DNA from 2 places in the Pseudoxanthomonas sp. CCNWLW251 genome. Region 2 is predicted to be linked to the other one. Evidence: predicted binding sites of a transcription regulator. Region 2 holds the regulator's gene; the other holds the start of a gene.
The links. The regulator FliA, encoded in region 2, starts transcription of late flagellar genes. The targets are predictions, from matches to a motif close to TAAAGTTTNNCNNNCNNNGGCCGATAA.

Region 1: the regulator FliA is predicted to act here: its motif matches at 8,747-8,773, upstream of WBN46_RS04525 (GGDEF domain-containing protein).

The regions. Positions count from the first base shown of each region.
Region 1 is NZ_JBBEGA010000001.1:937,646-948,382, forward strand. Features, by position in the region: gene hprK (HPr(Ser) kinase/phosphatase) at 1-774, shown strand, start outside; gene rapZ (RNase adapter RapZ) at 771-1,694, shown strand; gene WBN46_RS04485 (PTS fructose IIA subunit family protein) at 1,929-2,321, shown strand; gene WBN46_RS04490 (HPr family phosphocarrier protein) at 2,314-2,583, shown strand; gene ptsP (phosphoenolpyruvate--protein phosphotransferase) at 2,583-4,304, shown strand; gene mgtE (magnesium transporter) at 4,507-5,868, shown strand; gene WBN46_RS04505 (DUF1294 domain-containing protein) at 5,882-6,496, shown strand; gene WBN46_RS04510 (DNA ligase) at 6,665-7,516, shown strand; gene WBN46_RS04515 (prolyl oligopeptidase family serine peptidase) at 7,593-8,396, shown strand; gene WBN46_RS04520 (hypothetical protein) at 8,400-8,678, shown strand; gene WBN46_RS04525 (GGDEF domain-containing protein) at 8,840-10,390, shown strand; gene WBN46_RS04530 (aspartate carbamoyltransferase catalytic subunit) at 10,472-10,737, opposite strand, start outside.
Region 2 is NZ_JBBEGA010000003.1:225,433-236,169, reverse strand. Features, by position in the region: partial or broken gene motD (flagellar motor protein MotD) at 1-691, opposite strand, end outside; gene WBN46_RS14170 (flagellar motor protein) at 711-1,451, opposite strand; gene WBN46_RS14165 (chemotaxis protein CheA) at 1,696-3,444, opposite strand; gene WBN46_RS14160 (hypothetical protein) at 3,472-3,615, opposite strand; gene WBN46_RS14155 (protein phosphatase CheZ) at 3,652-4,263, opposite strand; gene WBN46_RS14150 (chemotaxis response regulator CheY) at 4,263-4,643, opposite strand; gene WBN46_RS14145 (RNA polymerase sigma factor FliA) at 4,761-5,513, opposite strand; partial or broken gene WBN46_RS14140 (MinD/ParA family protein) at 5,510-6,322, opposite strand; gene flhF (flagellar biosynthesis protein FlhF) at 6,378-8,075, opposite strand; gene flhA (flagellar biosynthesis protein FlhA) at 8,124-10,205, opposite strand; gene flhB (flagellar biosynthesis protein FlhB) at 10,202-10,737, opposite strand, start outside.

The DNA of each region.
Region 1 (10,737 bases), on a different contig from region 2:
CTGGGCACCGAGGAACTGACCTGGCTGGATTCACTGGATTCCCGCCAACGCTGGGAGACGATCGAGAAGATCGTGCAGGCCAAGCCGCTGGCGCTGGTGATCAGCAAGAACCAGTCCTGCCCCGAGGACCTGCGCGAGGCGGCGAACGAGAACGACACGCCGCTGTGGCTCTCCCCCAAGCGCGGACATGAGCTGCTCAATCATCTGTCCTACCACCTGGCGCGCACACTCGCGCCGCGGGTCACGCTGCATGGCGTGTTCATGGAAATCTATTCCATTGGCGTGCTGATCACCGGCGAAGCCGGGTCCGGCAAGAGCGAACTGGCCCTGGAACTGCTGAGCCGTGGCCACCGGCTGGTCGCCGACGACGCCCCCGAGTTCACCCAGATCGCACCGGACGTGCTGGACGGCACCTGTCCCGAGCTGCTGCAGGACCTGCTGGAAGTGCGTGGCCTGGGGGTGCTCAACGTCCGCGAGATGTTCGGCGACACGGCGGTGAAGAAGAACAAGTACCTGCGCCTGATCGTGCACCTGACCCGGCCGATGACCGAGCCCAATCCCCATGGCTACGAGCGCCTGACCGGCGATTCCGGCACCCGCCACGTGCTGGACCTGGACGTGCCGCTGATCACCCTGCCCGTCATGCCCGGCCGCAACCTGGCCGTGCTCACCGAAGCGGCGACGCGCCTGCACATCCTGCGCACCAAGGGCATCGACCCTGCCGCCATGTTCATCGCCCGCCACAGCAACCTGCTGGAGCGCAGCACGCCATGACGCAGGCCGATGACAACCCCGTGGACGCACACGAAGAGAACGGCACAACGCCTCCACTTCCACCGACCGTGGTGATCGTCAGCGGCCTGTCCGGCTCGGGCAAGTCGGTGGCGCTGAAGACCTTCGAGGACCTCGACTACTACTGCATCGACAATCTGCCGGTGGACCTGTTGCCATCCTTCGTCCGCAGTCTGATGCGCGAGGACGAGCTGCCGCCCAGGATCGCCATCGGCATCGATGTGCGCAGCCGCCAGAGCGACCTATCCAAACTCGCCCAGTGGCGCGCCGCACTGGCGCAGTTGGGGTTGGAAGGCAGGCTGATCTTCTTCGATGCCGATGACGAGGTGCTCCTTCGCCGTTACTCGGACACCCGCCGCCGCCACCCGCTGGGCCACGGTGGACTGTCCCTGCAGGAAGCCATCCACCAGGAACGGGCGATCATCCAGCCCCTGCGGGACGAGGCCGATGTCGTCATTGACACCAGCCAGCTCAACGTCCACCAGCTGCGCCGCCGGATCATCGCCGAGTTCGCCTTCAACAAGGGCACGCAGCTCTCGCTGCTGTTCGAATCCTTCGCCTACAAGCGGGGCGTGCCCGCCGACGCCGACTTCGTGTTCGATGCACGGGTGCTGCCCAATCCGCACTGGAACCCCGAACTGCGCCCGTACGCCGGCCGGGATCCCAAGGTGCGGGCATTCCTCGACGCCCAACCGGAGGTCGCCGAGTACGTCGGCCAGGTCAGCGGCTTCCTGGATACCTGGCTGCCCCGCCTGCGCGGCGAGACCCGCAGCTACGTGACCATCGCCTTCGGTTGCACCGGCGGCAAGCACCGTTCGGTCTACCTGGCCGAAACCATGGCGCGGCATGCGCGCGAGCAGGGCTGGGAAGAAGTCGCCACCTTCCACCGCGAGCTGGACTGACCCCGTCGCAGGACGGGCTTTCGCCCCGACCCGGCACCCCGGACACCCTGTTTGGAGGCGAAAAACCGTCGGGGCCACAGCCCTTCCTGCATCACAGCACTCCGGAACCACGGGCCGGAGTGCCAGGCAACAACGTCTACGCCGCTCGGCGAAGACGATGCCCTGCAACCCGGTCCCGCACCATTCCACCGACGCAGCTTCCAGCCCGTCATGCCCGTCTGTTAACGTTCCTGCATGGCCTGTGGCATTCTTCTTGTAACTCATCCTGGCGTGGGCGCGGCGATCCTGGCGGTCGCCACCGCGCTGCTGCGGCAACTTCCCCTGAAGGCGGAGGCCTTCGAGGTGGCGTTCGATGCCGACTTGGACGCGCTGCTTCCGCAGGCATCCGCAGCGCTGCGGCGCGTGGACAGCGGCGAGGGCGTGCTGGTGCTGACCGATCTGTACGGTGCCAGCCCCAGCAACCTGGCCGGCAAGCTCGCGCGCCTGGGCACGCCCGTGCGCCGCGTTTCGGCGCTCAGCCTGCCCATGTTGTTGCGCGTGATGAATTATTCGGAACAGGGACTGGACGAACTGCCGGCCACCGCTGCGGCCGGCGCACGCAATGGAGTCATTCACGACGATGCTTGAACGCGAACTCACAATATCCAACCGCCTCGGGCTGCACGCGCGCGCCACTGCCAAGCTGGTGCAGACGCTGGCCGGCTTCCGCTGCAACGCCACGTTGGCCGCCAAGGGACGCGAGGTGAATGCCAAGAGCATCATGGGCGTCATGCTGCTGGCTGCAGGCCAGGGCACGCCGGTCACCGTCCGCATCGAGGGCGAGGACGAGGCCGCCGCCATGCAGGAAGTCGTGTCGCTGTTCGAACGACGATTCGACGAGGACGCCTGATGCGGGCGCTGCTGCCGGGCCATGGGGCGTCGCGCGGCAGCGCGCTGGGACGCGCCCGGGTCCGGCTGCCGCATGTGCTGGATGTGGCCGAGCAGCACATCCGCCAGGACCAGCTCGACGACGAACTGGTCCGCCTGCATGACGCCGTCGACGCCACCCGCCGCGAGATGCACAGCCTGCGCGCACGCCTGCACGGCGCGCTGGCGAAGGAGGTCGGCGAGTTCCTCGACCTGCATGCCCTGCTCCTGGACGACCCCGAGCTGCTGCATGGCCTGGACGAACTGATCCGCACCGGCCGCTATTCGGCCGACTACGCGCTGCGCCTGCAACGCGACCGGCTGGCTGCCGTGTTCGATGGCATGGACGATGCCTACCTCAAGAGCCGCATGGACGACCTCGACCATGTGATCGGTCGCATCCACGCGCACCTGCACCAACGCGCCGATGACACGCCGGGCGCGGCAGGCGAGATCCTGGTCAGCAACAACGTGGCCCCTTCGGAACTGGCGGAACTGCAGACACAAGGGGTGGTGGGGGTGGTCACCGCCGCCGGCAGCACGCTGTCGCACAGTGCGATCCTGGCACGCAGCCTGCACCTGCCGCTGGTCGTCGGCAATGCGCTGGCCCTGCAGAAGATCAACGACGGCGACGTACTGCTGGTGGACGGCAGCACGGGCGAGGTCGTGGTCAATCCCGACCCCGAAGACCTGCGCCGCTATCGTGAACGCCTGCGTGATGCGGCACGTGAAGCGCGCGAACTCGGCCGGCTGCGCTCCAAGCCCAGCCGCACCCGCGACGGGGTCGACATTGCGCTGTGGGCCAATGCCGAATCGCTGGAGGACGTGGCGAATGCCCATGCCCTGGGTGCGTCCGGCGTGGGCCTGTACCGGACCGAATTCCTGTTCCTGCAGCGGCGCGAACTGCCGGGCGAAGACGAGCAGTTCCAGGTCTACCGCGATCTCGTGCTCGGCATGAGCGGACGCCCGGTGACCATCCGCACGCTCGACCTGGGCGCGGACAAGGCCGACCGCACCGGGCTCGTCGTCAGCGACGAGGACAATCCCGCGCTCGGTCTGCGCGGCGTGCGTCTCTCGCTGGCGCACACCGGCGTTTTCGACACCCAGCTCCGTGCCATCCTGCGCGCCTCCGCCTACGGCCCGGTCCGCATCCTGGTGCCCATGGTCAGCAGCCGCGAGGAAATCCTCGAGGTACGCCGTCGCCTGCGGCGCGCGGCGCTGCAGCTGCGCAAGCAAGGGCTCGAGATCGCCGAACAGGTCGAGGTGGGCGCGATGATCGAAGTGCCGGCCGCGGCGATCGCGTTGCACGCGTTCGTCGACGTGGTCGACTTCGTCTCCATCGGCACCAACGACCTTGTGCAGTACCTGCTGGCCGCCGACCGCAACAACGAAGCACTGGGCGAACTCTATTCGCCGCTTCACCCGGGCGTGGTGCGCCTGCTCCGCCACGTGATCAGCGTGGGCACGGAGCACAAGGTTCCCGTGGCGATGTGCGGCGAGATCGCTGGCGACGCCACGCTGGCGCCCATGCTGCTGGCACTCGGCCTGCGGGAGTTCAGCCTGCATCCGGCCACGCTGCTGGAACTGCGCAAGGCCATCCGCGATGTCGACCTGGGTGCGTTGCAGACGCGAGCGGCCAAACTGCTGCAGGCACGCGACCGCGCCGGCATCGAGCGCTGGCTCAAGACGGCGACGACGGCCTGAGATACCTGTTGTGGGAGCGACGCAAGTCGCGATGGACCGCCGGGAACGCCTCATCGCGACTTGCGTCGCTCCCACATCTGGCCCCACTTCTCCTCCGTCTCCAGGGTGTCCATAAATCGCAGCCCGGGCGATAATGGTGCAATGAACGCCTGATGCCCCGGTCGCATCCGCCTGACGGATCGGCCCCATTCCGGAGTACCGAATGGTCGAGACCATCCGCCACGACAAGACCGCACGCCAGTTGCGCCTGCTCTCCGACGCGCTCGACAGCGGTCGGCTGGGGCCCGTGCGCCGGCTGGTCAATACCTTGTCGCCCGCGGAGATCGGCAACCTGCTGGAATCGCTGCCGCCCGGCAAGCGCGAAGTGGTGTGGGGCTTGGTCGATCCCGAGGACGACGGCGAAGTGCTGGTGCACGTCGGCGACGAGGTGCGCGAGAGCCTGCTGGCGGACATGGACACCGACGAAATCGTCGCCGCCGTCGAGGACCTCGATATCGACGATCTTGCGGACCTGGTCGAAGACCTGCCCGACACCGTCATCGACGAAGTCCTCAAGTCGATGGACCGCGAGAACCGCGAGCGGCTGGAGCAGGTGCTGTCGTATGCGGAGGACACCGCCGGCCGCCTGATGAACCCGGACGTGGTCACCGTGCGCGCCGACGTCAACGTCGACGTGGTGCTGCGCTACCTGCGCCTGCGCGGCGAACTGCCCGATCACACCGACCACCTGTACGTGGTCAGCCGTCGCCACCAGTACCTGGGCCGCGTGCCGCTGGCCGCGCTGGTCACGCACGAGGACACCACCCCCATCAACCGGCTGATCGACGACGAGCAACCGGCGATCGACGTGGGCGAGAGCGCGCAGGAAGTGGCGCGCCAGTTCTCCGACCATGACTGGGTGTCCGCGCCCGTGGTGGACGACAACAACATCCTGCTCGGCCGCATCACCATCGACGACGTGGTCGACATCATCCGCGAACAGGCCGAGCACCAGGCGCTGGGCGCCGCCGGCCTGGACGAGGACGAGGACCTGTTCTCGCCGGTCAAGCGCGCCGTGCGCGGCCGCGTGGTGTGGCTCGGCATCAACCTGTTCACTGCGTTCATGGCCGCCAGCGTGATCGGCCAGTTCGAGGCGACACTGGAGAAGATCGTCGCGCTGGCCGTTCTGATGCCGATCGTCGCGGGCATCGGTGGCAACGCCGCCGTACAGGTGCTGACGCTGATGGTGCGTGGCCTGGCGCTGGGCCAGGTGGGTTCCAGCAATGCGCGGATCCTGTTGTGGAAGGAAATCCGCGTCGCCCTCATCAACGGGCTGCTGATCGGCGGCATCGTCGGCGTGATCGCCTTCGCGTGGTTCCGCAGTCCGCTGCTGTCGCTGGTCATCACATTGGCACTGATCATCAATTTCTGCGCCGCCGCCACCGCCGGCGTGCTGCTGCCTCTGCTGCTGAAGCGCATGAACATCGACCCGGCCGTCGCCGGCACGGTAGTGGTCACCGCCGTGACCGACGTGATGGGCTTCTTCTGCTTCCTGGGCCTGGCCACGCTGATTCTGCTGCACTGAGGCCTCGCCCCCGATGGAACGGCTCGGCAAAGTCAGCGAATGGAACGACGACCGGGGCTTCGGCTTCATCGCGCCACTCGATGGCGAACCGGCACGCGTGTTCTTCCACGTACGCGACTACCGGCTCGACGGCCGCCGTCCCGAGATCGGCGAACTCGTGAAGTTCACCGCGCAGCGACAACCCGATGGCAAGTGGCGCGCCCAAGCGGTCCGTCGGACGGTATCCGCCACGCGACCTGCAACACCCCCGGCACCCGCACGGACGGCTTCGCCGCGACCCGAGTCGTGGCAAACCGGCGCAGTTGCCACCGCGGCCTATGCCTTGCTGGTGGCCTGGGCCATCGGCAACGACCGCCTTCCGTTCGAGGCGGTGTTCATACCGCTGGCGATGTCCGCCATCACTTTCGTCGCGTACGCCCTCGACAAGCACGCGGCGCAGACCGGCCGCTGGCGCACACCCGAATCGACCCTGCATCTGCTGGAACTCGCCGGTGGCTGGCCGGGCGCGTGGATCGCGCAGCAGATGCTGCGGCACAAGTCGCGCAAGCCGGGCTATCGCGTCGCCTTCTGGACGATGGTGGCCCTGCACGGCGGCGCGCTGGTCGCATGGTGCTGGATGAGGTCGTGATGGCGAAGCCATGTGCCGCTTCGGTCTACGCAGCCCGGCCAATCTGAGCCTGCTGTCCCGGGCGATCACCGCACGGGGGGCTTTCCTACACGCCGCCGCGATGTGCACCGATGCCCACCTTCGTGCGGGCTGGCGACGCTGTCGCTCCCCCGTCCTGTTGGCCGCACCATGCGCCTGATCCTCACCGCCTTGCTGTGTCTGCTGATATGGCCCGTCCTGTCGGCACCACCCCCCGATCCGATGCTGGCGACGCCATACCGCGATGGCCTGCCGGTCGGCGCCTTCCTGGTCAGCGAGAAGCTCGACGGCGTGCGTGCGCGCTGGGATGGACGGGCACTGTGGACGCGTGGCGGCGCGCGGATCATGGCACCGGCCACGTTCACTCGCGGCTGGTCTGCCGAACCCATGGACGGCGAGCTGTGGATCGCACGCGGCCGCTTTGACGACATCAGCGCCCTCGTCCGCCGCGTGGGAACCGATGCGCAGGCATGGCGTGATGTGCGCTTCATGGTCTTCGACCTGCCCACCCACCCTGGGCCGTTCGCGGAACGCGTCGTTCGCATGCGCAGCCTGGTGTCGACGGCACGCAGCGCGCATCTGGCAATGATCCCGCAGCAACGCCTCGACACCCGGGCCGAACTGGACGCAGAACTGGCCCGCGTGGTCGCCGGCGGCGGCGAGGGTCTGATGCTGCATCGGCGCGACGCGCGCTATCGCGCCGGACGCAGTGAAGACCTGCTCAAGTACAAACCCCATGAGGACGCCGAGGCACAAGTCGTCGCGCATCTGCCGGGCAAAGGCAAATACGCCGGGATGATGGGCGCGCTGCAGGTGCGCACGCCCGACGGGCGCCACTTCCGCATCGGCACCGGCTTCACCGATGCCCAGCGGGCCAAGCCACCGCCGGTGGGCGCGTGGCTGACCTATCGCTACAACGGCCTGACGTCTACCGGACTGCCGCGCTTCGCCCGCTTCATGCGGATGCGGGACGACATGCCGCCAGCCGATCCGAAACGGTGACGCAGTCCGGTCGATCGGGCGCCCCGTTTCCCCATCGGGTTATGCTGCCGCCCGGTCCCCTTCGATTGCGACTGCCATGCGCTCTCTTGCCACCGCCTGCCTGGGCTTGCTGCTGATCCTCATGACGTCCTGTACCACGACACCCCCCATGAACCCGACCGGCGAATTCGTCTCGCGCGAGGTCGCACTCGAAGGAAAGACCTACCGCTACCAGGTGTTCGTACCTGCGGCGCGCTTCCGCCGCGGCAAGCCGCCCGTGGTGCTGTTCCTCAACGGCTCCGGCGAGCGCGGCAGCGATGGCGTGAAGCAGACGATGGCGGGGCTGGGACCGTACCTGCGCCAGCATGCCGACACGTTCCCGGGCCTGGTGGTCTTCCCACAGGCGCCGGATGACACGGAGTGGACCGAGGCAGCCGGCCCCCTTGCGTTCGCGACGCTGGACGCGGCCGTGCGCGAGTTCAATGGCGATTCCGATCGCGTGTACCTGACGGGCATGTCGATGGGGGGCTACGGTACGTGGGAACTGGCATTGCAACAGCCGGCCCGGTTCGCCGCCCTGGTCCCGATCTGCGGAGGAATCACCGTCGACTGGACCGATGCGCGGCCGGGCCTGCGTGCGCACAGCGTTGCCAACGCCGCAGACCCGTTTGCCGCCGCCGCACAGCGCCTGAAAGACATCCCTGTGTGGATTTTCCACGGCGGCAAGGACGACGTGGTGCCCCCGTCGCAATCGCGCCGCATGGACGCCGCGCTGAAGGCCGCCGACGCACGCGACGCGCGCTACACCGAATTCCCGGACGCCAACCACAACAGCTGGGACGCCACCTACGCGTACACCCCGATGTGGGAATGGCTGTTCGAACAACGCCGCGGACGTTGAGCCGTGGCCGAGCTCGTTCCCGACTACTTCACCGCGGGTTGGCGTGAGCGTGAACTGCCGTGTCCGTGCGGCTGGCAAGGCGACAGCCGTGCGATGGCCATGGAGTTGCACGATGCGGTCACCGACTACGCCTGCGCGCAATGCGGCAACCTGCTGCTGATCGTCTCGCATCCCAGCCTGGAGCAGGTCCGCCGCGCCGCCGAGGCCGGCCATGCCGAGGCCGTCGCCCAGCTGGCCATCATCGAAGAAGCCCTCACCCGCTTCCCCCCGGACGCGGGCTGATCGGCGCGCCTGCGCGCGCGCAGGGTCACGATTCCCGCCTCCACGTGCCCGCCCTGGTCGCCCCGCCCTCAATCAATGCTCTCCGCGGCCGATAACCCGGCATCCCCTGACGCCTGACGGGTGCCTGCCCGTGGCCGTGCGAGTGACCTGCAATGACTGACATGGCCGACGACAACTCCGGTTTTCCTGGCGGCCTGCGCCGGCTCTGGTCGCGGCGGCGGGACGCCGCGCCGTCGTCGTCGCGGGAACTGGCCCCGGCGGCCAGCGCCGGGCCCCGCACCAGCATCAGCGCGCAACAATTGCAGGCCCTGTTCGCACATGCCGAAGAGCCGGCCGCCCTGTTGTCCGCCTTCGCCGACGGCGTCGCTGGCCTGCCGGGGGAACTGCATGGCATGGGCGAGCGCCTGCAGTCCGCGCACGCCGATGCCGACTGGCCCCGCTACGGTCGCGCACTGCGGCAACTGGTCGACAAGTACATCCGCACGATCCAGGACGAGCCGCTGGCCGGCGAGGCCGAGCAACTGCGCGACCTGCTGCAGCACCTGCTCGTTGCCGGCATGGAGCACCTGCTGCGCGACGACGCGTTGCTGCTGCCGCAAGCGCACGCGCTGGCCGACCGCGTCCGCCAGTGGCAACCTGCCCAGCCGTTGGATGGGCTGGGCAGTGACCTGCGGGAACTTTGCCAGCAGATCGGCCTGCGCACGCACGAGGTCAACGACGCGCAGGAACTAATGCGCAGCCTGTTCGACCTGCTGCTGGAGAACGTCGGCGAACTGATCGAGGACGGCAGCTGGCTGCAGGACCAGATCGGTGCGGTGCGCCAGCTGCTGTCCGGCCCGCTAGACCGCACCGCGCTGGAGCAGACCCGCGCCGGGCTGCGCGAAGTGATCTACAAGCAGGGCCTGCTGAAGCAGGGACTGGCCGAGTCCAAGGCGTCGATGAAGGAGATGATGGTGACCTTCGTCGAGCGGCTGGACGGCATGGCGTGCAGCACCGGCGAATACCACGACCGCATCAGCTTCCATGCGCAGGCCATCCGCGACAGCCGCAGCATCGCCGAACTGGGCAAGCGGATGGAGGACATCCTGGCGGACACGGCACAGGTGCAGGCGCAGGCGCTGCGCGCGCGCGACAGCCTGCTGGAGGCGCGGCGCGAGGTGGAGGAGGCCGAGCGCCGCGCGGCGGATCTCGAACAGGAACTGCAATCGGTCTCGGCGCTGGTGCGCGTGGACCAGCTGACCGAAGCACTGAACCGGCGCGGCTTCGACGAACTGTTCAAACGCGAATCCGTGCGCGCGCTGCGCAGCGGGCAGACGCTGAGCCTGGCACTGCTGGACCTGGACGATTTCCGCCACATCAATGCCGCGCACGGCCACCTGGGTGGCGATGCCGCCTTGTGCCACGTGGTAACCCTGGCGCGCGCCACCCTGCGTGCCAGCGATGCCGTCGCACGTTTCGGTGGCGAAGAGTTCGTGCTGCTGCTGCCCGACACCAGCTTCCTGGAAGCGATGGGCACGCTGGAGCGCCTGCGTGCCCGCCTCGCGCACAAGCCGCTGATCTACGAGGGCCGCGGCATCATGCCGACGTTCAGTGCCGGCGTGGCGCGCTGGGTACCGGGCGAATCGCAGGACGAACTGCTCGCCCGCGCGGACCGCGCCATGTACCAAGCCAAGCAGGCGGGCAAGAACCAGGTGGTCGCGGCACCGGAGTAAGCCACCCCGCGCAAGAGGCCCTTCAGGGCCGACCGGAACCCGTCGGCCCTGAAGGGCCTCCTACGGGCGAGGGTGCCGCCCTCACCCCAGCAACATCTCCAGCACCGCCATGCGGATGGCGACACCGTTGCTGACCTGGCGCAGCACCAGCGACTGCGGGCCGTCGGCGACCTCGTCGGTGATCTCCACGCCACGGTTGATCGGGCCCGGATGCAGCACCACGGCATCCTTGGCGGCACGCGCCAGGCGCGCGGTGGTCAGCCCGTACTCGCGGTGGTAATCCTCCAGCGATGCGACAAGGCCTTCTTCCATGCGCTCGCGTTGCAGGCGCAGCATCATCACCACGT
Region 2 (10,737 bases):
GGACGAACAGGTGCACCACGCTCGCCGCACGGGCCGAAGACAGTTCCCAGTTGGACGGGAACTGCGCGGTGCGGATCGGGCGGTCGTCGGTATAGCCTTCCACGCGCACCGAGTTGGGTACGTTGCCCAGCACTTCCGCCAGCTTGCCGACGGTCTGCTGCGCCTGCGGATCCAGCGCCGCCGAGCCGGTGGCGAACAGGATGTCGCTATTGATCTGCACTTCCAGCCACAACTCGGAGCGCTTGATGACCACCAGCTTCTCGTCGATCAGCGGCGCCAGCGCGCGCTCCAGGTCATCGGCGATGCGCTTGAGCTCGCCCTGTGCGCTCTGCAGGCCCTTGGCGTCCAGCGAGAGGTTCATCTGCGAGGCCATCGCCGCCAGCAGGGTGACGTTGGGCGAAGGCGAGGGCGCGGAGGGGCCCTGTTTGGCACCGGACTTGATCGGCGAGGGCCGGTCGAAGTCGGCACCCTGCAACTGATGGTTGCCCACCTGCACCGGGTTGATGGTGCGCGGGGCACCGCCGAAGGCCGCCGTGAGCGCATCGGCCATCACGCGGTACTTGCCCTCGTTGATGGTGGAGATGGCGTACATCACCACGAAGAAAGCGAGCAGCAGCGTCATCAGGTCGGCGTAGGGGATCGCCCAGGCCTCGTGGTTCGCGTGCTCCTCGTGTTTCTTCCTGCGCGCCATCGCCGTCGTTCCGCAGGGGTCAGTGCAGGAAGCCGGCCAACTTGGCCTCGATGTTGCGCGGGTTCTCGCCCTGCGCGATCGCGATCAGTCCTTCGATGATCATTTCCTGTTCGCGGCTGCGCCCGCCGATCACGCTCTTGAGCTTGCTGGCGATGGGCAGGAAGAACAGGTTGGCCGAGGCGATGCCGTAGATCGTCGCGGTGAACGCGGCGGCGATGCCATGGCCCAGCTTGCTGGGGTCGGCAAGGTTCTTCATCACCGCGATCAGGCCGAACACGGCGCCGATGATGCCCAGGGTGGGGGCGTAGATGCCCATGGCCTCGAAGACCTTGGCGGCCGCGAGATCCTGGTGTTCCTGGCCGTTGAGGTCGATCTCCATCATGTGGCGGATCGATTCGGGCTCCACGCCGTCCACCAGCATCTGCAGGCCCTTCTTCAGGAACGGGTCGTCCTGCTGGTTGACCAGCGGCTCCAGCCCCAGCAGGCCCTGCTTGCGGGCGATGTTGCTCCAGTCGACGATCTCGGCGATCAGCGCATCGCCATCGGTGCCCGGTGGCCGGATCACCCAGCGCACGATGGACAGCGCGCGCTTGAATACCGGCGGCGGCGTATGCACCAGGATCGCGGCGATGGTGCCCAGGATCACGATGACGAAGGCCGCCGACGACCACAGCGAGGACAGGCCCGCGCCCTTGAGGATGCTGCCGCCTACCAGGGCGACCAGCGCCAGGATGAGTCCGATGAGGCTGAAGATGTCCATGTGCAGATCTATCGGCCCGGTTCAGGTGGACTTGAGTCGTGAGTCCTGTAGGAGCGACGTAAGTCGCGACCGTGATCACACAGACACCGGGTTGTCATGCCGCGCGTGATCTGGAATCGCGAGCTGTCGCCTTGCGGTTGCAGCAGCGACGTTATTTGCGACCGGGTCACACCGCCATCCAGGCGTCATGTTGTGCAGGGCGTGCGGTCGCGACTTGCGTCGCTCCTACAGGGAGCACGATGCGTCACGCCGTCGCGCGCAGGCCGTCCACGTCGAGGATCAGGGCCATGCGGCCGTCGCCGATCAGGGTGGCGCCTGCGTAGCCGGGCAGGCCGCGCACGGCGCGTGGCAGGGGCTTGATGACGACTTCTTCGCGGCCGCGCACCTGGTCGACGATCAGGCCGAAGCGTTGTTCGCCCATCTGCAGCACCACGATGGTGAGCAGGGGCGTCATCACCGGGTCCACCTGCAGCCAGTGGCGCAGGTCGACCAGGGGCAGGGTATGGCTCTGGCGGTCCAGCACGGCCTGGCCATCGAACCAGCGCAGGCTTTCGGACGGTGCGTGCAGCACTTCCATCACGCGCGCGAGCGGCAGCGCATAGACGGGGTCGCCGGCCTGCACCAGCAGGGTGGGCAGGATCGCCAGGGTCAGCGGTACGCGGATGACGAAACGGCTGCCGCGCCCGATGTCGGAATGGATGGTGATCTGCCCGCTGAGTTCGCGGATGCGCGATTGCACCACGTCCATGCCCACGCCGCGGCCTGAGATGTCGGTGACCTCGGCCTTGGTGGAGAAGCCGGGCAGGAAGACCAGCTGCAGGCATTCGTCGTGGGTCAGGCGCGCGGCGGCTTCGGGATCGATCAAGCCTTTTTCCAGCGCCTTGGCGCGCAGGCGTTCGGGATCGATGCCGGCGCCGTCGTCGCGGATTTCGATGGTGACGAAGTCGCCTTCCTGCTGCGCCGACAGGCGTACGTGGCCGGCACGCGGCTTGCTGCAGGCTTCGCGCAGGCTGGGCACTTCGACACCGTGGTCGATGGCGTTGCGGACCAGGTGCACCAGCGGATCGGCCAGCGCTTCCACCAGGTTGCGGTCCAGCTCCGTCTCGGCGCCGACCAGTTCCAGGTCCACTTCCTTCTGCAACTGGCGGGCAACGTCGCGCGCGACCTTGGGAAAGCGCGAGAACACCTTGCCCACCGGCTGCATGCGCGTACGCATCACCGCCGTCTGCAGGCGCGCGGTGGCGATGTCGAGGCTGCTGACGGCGCGGTCCAGTTCTTCGTCGCGGATGCGCGCGCGCAATGTCTTCAGGCGGTTGCGCGACAGCACCAGTTCGCCCACCAGGTTGACGATGGCGTCCAGCCGCTTGGTGTCCACGCGGATGGTCTGTTCGGTTTCGCCACCGGTTTTCGCGGCCGGCTTCGGCGCGGCCGGTTTCGCGGGCGAAGGTGCCGGTCGCGCGACGGGTGCGGGCGCAGCGGCGCGGGTGGGTGCGCCATCACCGTGCAACTGGTCCAGCAAGGCCTCGAACTCGTCGTCGCTGATCAGGTCCGCGCCGGCCGCAGCGGGCGCGGCGCTTGTCGCGGCGGTGGGTTTCGGCGCGGCGGGTGCGGCATCCCCCCGGGTATCGAACTGGTCGATCAGCATCTGCGGGGCGTGTGGCGGGTCTTCGCCGGCACCGATCGCGTCCAGCATCTGTTGCAGCCAGTCCAGCGATTGCTGGGCGGCATCGAAGTGTTGCGGTTCCAGCGTCGCCTGGCCGGCGCGCACCAGGCCCAGCGTCTCTTCGGCCGCATGGCACAGGTTGACCATCGGCTGGATGCCGAGGAAGCCGGCGCCGCCCTTCAGGGTGTGGAAGCCGCGGAATACCGCGTTCAGCTGCTCGCTGTCGGAGGGGTCCTGTTCCAGCGTGACCAGTTGCTCGCCCAGCCGGTCGAGGATTTCCTGCGCTTCGATCAGGAAGTCGGCGGCGATTTCAGGGGTGACGGCGGACATGGGCGGGGCAGGTACCGGGACGGGTGATCAGCGGGAGGAGTCGAGCAGGTGCAGGGCGTGCGCATGGCGACGCCGCAGGAAGCGGCCGACCAGGACATCGCAGACCAGCAGCGATCCCACGAACAGCAGGACGAGGGGATGGCAGGAACGGCGGGCGGAAGCGTCGGGCATGGCAGGTCTCCGGTTCCGCTGCGCGTTCGCGGGTGCCTACAGCCCCAGTCCGGAGAGCAGGTCGTCTGCGTCGTTCTGTGAAAACGCGTTGCGGTCCAGACCAGCAACGGCCGGACCGGCCAGATCTGAAGGGTTCTTCTTCTCCGGCGGCGGCAGGCCCAGCGCGCCGAAGCCCTCGTGCACGCGACGGACGATGCCCGCGACGCGACGGATGATCTGGCCGGTGAGGTCCTGGTAGCTCTGCGCCAGGGCCATCTCCGACAGCCCCTTGCCGATGCTGTCCACCAGCGCCGCCTGCTCGGGCGACAGCGCGGTGCCCTTCAGTTGGGTGGCGTAGCCACGGCACTGTTCGGCCAGGTCCAGCGTGGTGTGGCTGGCCTGTTCGGTCATTTCCACCACATGGTCCAGGCGCGCGCAGGCGTCGTCCAGCTCGCCCGGTCCGGTGGGTGGCAGTTCGCCCAGCGTCTGCGCCAGCTCGCGCGCCAGGCGGCCCAGGCCCTGCATCATCGGCTGCGTGCGCCAGGCGGCGATGGCATCCAGTTCGCGACGCCAGCCGGCTTCGTCGCCCTGTTCCAGGGCATCCAGCGCGTGCTGCAGTTTTTCCACCAGCGCGGCGCGTGCGCCGGCGATATCGGCCACGGCGCTCATCAGGCGGCGGCTCCCAGGCGTTCGAAGATCTTGCCCAGCTTCTCTTCCAGCGTCTGCGCGGTGAACGGCTTGATGATGTAGCCGTTCACGCCGTTCTGCGCCGCCTCGATGATCTGCTCGCGCTTGGCCTCGGCGGTAACCATCAGCACCGGCAGGGTCTTGTAGCGGTCGTCGGCGCGGATGGCCTTCAGCAGCTCGATGCCGGTCATGCCGGGCATGTTCCAGTCGGTGACCACGAACTCGAAGCTGCCCTGGGACAGTGCGGTCAACGCGCTGTTGCCGTCTTCGGCCTCGGCGGTATTGGTATAGCCCAGGTCATTGAGCAGATTCTTGATGATGCGGCGCATTGTGGAAAAGTCGTCCACGATGAGGATGCGCATGTTCTTGTTGGCGGTCACATCGAACTCCAGTAAAGCGTGCCCGGTCAGGGGCAACGGCAAGGCAGGGGCTGCACGCGGCGGCCTACCGGAGCCTTATCGGCAGGCCGTGGGGATTCTTCAGTCGTTGTCTTCCAGGCCGGCGTCGGCCTTCTCGAACACCTGCAGGCGTCCGCGCAGCCGCACCATGGCCTGGCCGTGGATCTGGCAGACGCGCGACTCGCTGACGCCGAGGACGGCGCCGATCTCCTTCAGGTTGAGCTCCTGCTCGTAGTACATGGACAGCACCAGCTGCTCCCGTTCGGGCAGGTGGCCGATGGCCTTGACCAGTTGCTGGCGGAACTCGCTGCGCTCCAGGTGCTGCTGCGGCGAGGGGCCGCCGGTACGCGCGGTGTTGGGTTCGCCATGGTCGTCGATGTGCGATTCCAGGCTCAGCACCTGGCCACGCGCGGCATCTTCCATCAGGCGCAGGTACTCGGGCAGCGGCATTTCCATCGCACTCGCCACTTCGGTGGCGATGGCGGCACGGCCGGTGCGCTGTTCGATCTCGCGCACGGTGGCGGCCGCCTGGCGGGCGCGACGGTGGACCGAGCGCGGTACCCAGTCGCCGCGGCGGATCTCGTCGATCATCGATCCGCGGATGCGGATGGAGGCGTAGGTCTCGAACGAGGCGCCCTGCTCGGCATCGTAGCTGCGCGAGGCTTCCAGCAGGCCGATCATGCCGGCCTGCACCAGGTCGTCGATCTCCACGCTGGCCGGCAGGCGCGCGGCCAGGTGATGGGCGATGCGACGGACCAGGTCGGCATGCTGGGTGACGAAATCGTTCGCACTGCTGCGCTGTACGGCGCGGTATTGGGCGGCGGCGGTGTTCATGCGGCGACTCCCCGCTGGATCAGGCGTTCGACGAAGAACTCGACGTTGCCGCGCGCTCCCAGCGGCGGCTGCCAGCGTGCCGTCATGCGCGCGATCTCGGCGATGGCGCGGGCCGACGGGCTGCCCGGATAGGCTTTCACGACGGGCTGCTGGCGCTGCACCGCACGGCGCAGCCAGTCGTCCTGCGGCACCGCGCCGAGGTAGTGCAGGGCGACATCGCCGAGGAAACGCTCGCAGACGCGGGCGAGTTTTTCATACAGCTTCCGGCCCTCGTTGGGGTCGCGGACCATGTTGGCGATGACGTGCACGCGGTCCAGGCCGCGCTCGCGCGCGAGCACCTTGATCAGCGCGTAGGCGTCGGTGATCGAGGCCGGCTCGTCGCAGACCACCACCACGGTGTCCTGCGCGGCCTGGCAGAAGGTCAGCACGCTGTCGGTGATGCCGGCGGCGGTGTCGACCACCATGAAATCCAGCGCCCGCTGCAGTTCGGAGAACACGTTGACCAGGCCCACGTGCTCGGCCGGCGCCAGTTCGGCCATGTGGCGGAAACCCGACGAGGCGGGAACCACCAGCACGCCCTCGGGGCCTTCCAGCAGTACGTCTTCCAGTCCGCAACGTCCTGCGACCAGGTCGGCGAGGGTGAACTTCGGCGACAACCCGAGCAGCACGTCCACGTTGGCCAGGCCCAGGTCGGCGTCCATCAGCAGCGTGCGCTTGCCCATTTCGGCCAGCGACACGGCCAGGTTGACCGACACGTTGGTCTTGCCCACGCCGCCCTTGCCACCGGTGATGGCGATGACGCGCACGGGATGGAATGCGCCGGCGGCCGGCGGCGTGCTGCGGGGATTGGTCTGCAGCAGGTGGTCAGGCGACATGGGTGGCCTCGGTCGAGCAGGGTTCGTCGGCTTCGCGGCGCAGCTGGTCCAGCCGCAGCACGAGGTGGGCGCTGTTGGCGCGGTGGAGATCGTGGGGAACGCGCTGGCCGTCGGTTACCCAGGTCATCGGCAGCTGGTGGTCCACGACCACCGACAGGGCGCTGCCCAGGCGACCTGTCTCGTCCAGCTTGGTCAGCACCACGCCTTGCGGCTGCACGCTGCTGAAGCGGCGGACGACCTCGTCCAGGTCGGAGAAGTGCGAGTTGGCCGGCAGGCACAGCAGGGTCTTCACCTGGCCCGATGCGCGCAGCCAGTTGAGCTGGCCCACCAGGTTGCGGTCGCGCTGGCCCAGGCCGGCGGTATCGATCAGTACCAGCTTGTAGTCGCGCAGGCGCTCCAGCAGCAGCGCGAGGGCCTGCGCGCTGTCGGCCTCGTGCACGGCGATGCCGAGCTGGCGGCCGTAGCCGTGCAGTTGCTCGCGACCGCCGACCCGCACGGTGTCGGTGGTGATCAACGCCACGTCGCGTGCGTTGTAGCGCTGCGCGAAGCAGGCGGCGAGCTTGGCGATGGTGGTGGTCTTGCCCGCGCCGGTGGGGCCCACCAGCGCGATGACGCCGCCGGTTTCCAGCAGGTCGGTGTCGACCACCGGCAGCTTCTTCGACAGCAGGCCCAGCATCAGGCCACGGCCGCGGTGCAATTCGGTGTCGGCGGGAATCTGCAGGGCGATGTCGCGGGTGATGCCGGCGTCGAAGCCGTAGTCTTCCATCAGTTCCATCGCCTGCATCCGCACCGGCGAACCGCGCAGGCGTTCGTCGGTGAGGCGGTGCATCTCGCGCTCGATCATCTCGCGCATGGCGGACAGTTCGCCGCGCATCTGCACCAGCTGCTCGTCGCTCTCGCGGGCGTGCGTGGCGTTGTCGGTGACGACGGTCAGCGTCGGTACGGTGACGGCAGCGGGCGCCGGTACCGGTGCGATCACCGGTGCACGCGTGGCGTGCAGCGCGACGACCGGCGCAGGCTCGGGTTCCGGCAGCGACACCGGCGGCGCGATCGAGGGCAGCAGCGCATCCAGGTCGAGCGTGTCATCGGCGTCGGCGCGCGGCGCGGGCTGACGGCGCGGCGGTGCAGCGGGTTCGCTCGCGGCGACCGGCTCGTTGGCGGGAGCGGCCGGCAGGCAGGCGGCCAGCTTGGCGGCGAAGGATTCGGGTTCGATCAGCAGCGGCGCGATGTCGCGGACGACCGGCGCCGGCATCTCGCCGGTGATCGGCGCGGGCGTGGCGGCCACCGGCGCGCGTGGCGCTGCGACGGGTGCTGCCGGCGGTGCGATCGACGCAGGTGCGGCGACGGCCGGCTTGGCGGTCCCGGCACGCGGTGCAGCGGGGACGGCCGGCTGGCGGCGGGCGAAGTAGCTGGCGGCGGCTTCGGCCGGTGACAGGGCCGGAGCGTTCGCGGTCGGTGCCTGCGGCGCCGGGTCGAGCAGCGGATGCAGCGGCGCAGGGGGCGTGGCCGGGCGCATCGCTTCCAGCGTGCGCTGCACCAGCGCTTCGTCGTAGTTGCTGGCAGCAACGATCTCGATGCCATCCTCGGTCACCCGGTTGGACAGGATCACCGCGTCCGGGCCGTGTTCCTGCCGGACCATCGCGAAGGCGGTGCGCATGTCGGGGGCGACGAAGCGTTTGATTTTCATGGCGTGCTATCCGGTTCGATGTCGCGTCGGGTTCTGCTGCTTCCGGTCTCAGCTGATCGTGCCGACCAGCTTCAACCGCTTGTCCTCGGGAACCTCGCTGTAGGCCAGCACCGACAGCGAAGGGACGCTGTGGCGGACCAGGCGGGCGAGGGCGGCGCGGACCGAACCCGGTACCAGCACCACCGCAGGCTCGCTGCGGGCTTCCTGCTTGTTCACCACGTCGGCGAGGCTCTGGTGCAGGCGTTCCGCCAGTCCCGGTTCCAGCGCCGCGCCGGTTCCCTGGGTACTGTCCTGCAAGACGCGTTCCAGATTCGGCGCCAAGGTATAGACGGGCAGTTCCGGCGCCATGCCGGAGATTTCCTGCACGATGAACCGGCCCAGCGAGGTGCGTACCGCAGCGGTCAGTGCGGCCGGATCGGCGTTCTGCGGGGCGAACTCGACCAGCGCCTCGACGATGCGGCGCAGTTGGCGGATCGGCACGCGCTCGATCAGCAGGTTCTGCAGCACGCGCACCACCGTGGCCAGCGGCAGCGCCTTCGGGGTGAGGTCCTCGACCAGCTTCGGCGCGCTGCGGCCCAGCTGGGACAGCAGCTGCTGCACTTCCTCGTGGCCCAGCAGCTCCGGCGCGTGTTCGCGTACCAGATGCGAGAGGTGGGTGGCCATCACGGTGGCCGGATCGACCACCGTATAGCCCAGCGATTCGGCGGTGGCTTTCTGGTGCGACTGGATCCACACCGCGTCCAGCCCGAACGCCGGGTCCTTGCCGGGGATGCCGTCGATGGCGCCGAACGCGCCGCCCGGATCGAGGGCCAGCTCGCGGTCGGGATGAATCTCGGCCGACGCCACCGGCACGCCATGCACCAGCAGGCGGTAGCCGTTGGACGGCAGTTCGAGGTTATCGCGGATGTGTACCGGCGGCACCAGGAAGCCGAGGTCCTGCGTCAGCTTGCGGCGCACGGCCTTGATCCGCGACATCAGTTCGCCGCCCTGGTTCTTGTCCACCAGCGGGATCAGCCGGTAGCCGACTTCCAGGCCAAGTGGGTCGACCGGGCGCAGCTCGTCCCAGGTCAGTTCGGCGTTGCGGTCGGGGGCACCGGGTGCGGGCAGGGCCGCCAGGTCGCCGGCAGCGGCCTCGGGGCTTTCCTGGGTCCGCTTCCACATTTTCCAGGCCAGGTAGCCCAGGCCGGCCGCGAGCGTCAAAAAGGCGACGTTGGGCATGCCGGGCACCAGCCCGACCAGGCCCAGTACGCCCGCCGACACCGCCAGCGCCTTGTGCTGGCCGAAGGCCTGGCCCATCACCGCCTGGCCCATGTCCTGCGAGCGCGAGGCGCGCGTCACCAGCATGGCGACCGAAGACGACACCAGCAACGCAGGCAGCTGCGCGACCAGGCCGTCGCCGATCGACAGCAGGGTGTAGGTGGAGGCCGCGTCCGCCGCCGCCATGCCGTGCTGGAACATGCCCACAGCAAAGCCGCCGACCAGGTTGATGAACAGGATCAGGATGCCGGCGATGGCGTCGCCGCGGATGAACTTGTTGGCACCGTCCATCGCGCCGTAGAAATCGGCTTCCTCGCGCACTTCCTCGCGGCGCGCCTTGGCTTCCTCGCGGGTCAGGATGCCGGCATTGAGGTCGGCGTCGATGGCCATCTGCTTGCCGGGCATCGCGTCCAGGATGAAGCGCGCCGACACTTCCGAGATGCGCCCCGCGCCCTTGGTGATCACCACGAAGTTGATGATGGTCAGGATGGCGAACACCACGATGCCGACCGCGTAGTTGCCGCCCACCACGAATTCGCCGAACGCGGCGATGACCTTGCCGGCGGCGTCATGGCCGTTCTGGCCATTGAGCAGGATCACGCGGGTGGACGCCACGTTGAGCGCCAGCCGCAGCATCGTGGTCATCAGCAGGATGATTGGGAAGATGGTGAAGTCGAGTGGCCGCTTCACGTACACCACGGCCAGCAGCACCACCAGCGAGATGGCGATGTTGAAGCTGAAGAGCGCATCCAGCACCGGTGGTGCCAGCGGCACCACGATCATGGCCAGCAGCGCCAGCACGACCAGGGGTGCGCCGAGGCCGTTCTTCAGCATCTCCATCCAGCGCATGCCGCCGACGGGTTGCGCACTCATGCCTTGCCCCCGTGCTCATCCACGTCCACCGCGGGCAGGTCGGGCAGCGGGGCCTCGCCCACGCGCCAGGCACGCAGCTGGTACACGTAGGACAGGATCTGGGCGACGGCGGCGTAGAGTCTCACGGGGATTTCCCGGCCAAGTTGACCTTCGCGATACAAGGCGCGTGCCAAAGGGGGCGCCGAGACGATGGCGATGCGGTGGGCATCGGCCACTTCGCGGATCCGCATGGCCAGTTCGTCCACGCCCTTGGCGACCACCGTGGGTGCGCCCATCTGACCGGCCTGGTATTTCAGCGCCACCGCGTAATGGGTCGGATTGACCACGATCACGTCGGCGGTGGGCACGTCTTCCATCATCCGGCGCTGCGACAGCTGGTGCTGCATCTGGCGGATGCGGCCCTTGACCTCGGGGCTGCCCTCGCTTTCCTTCATCTCTTCGCGGAGTTGCTGGCGCGTCATCTTCAGTTTCCGCAGCCAGTTCCATTTCTGGTACGGCGCGTCGATGGCGGCCAGCAGGATCAGGCCGCCGG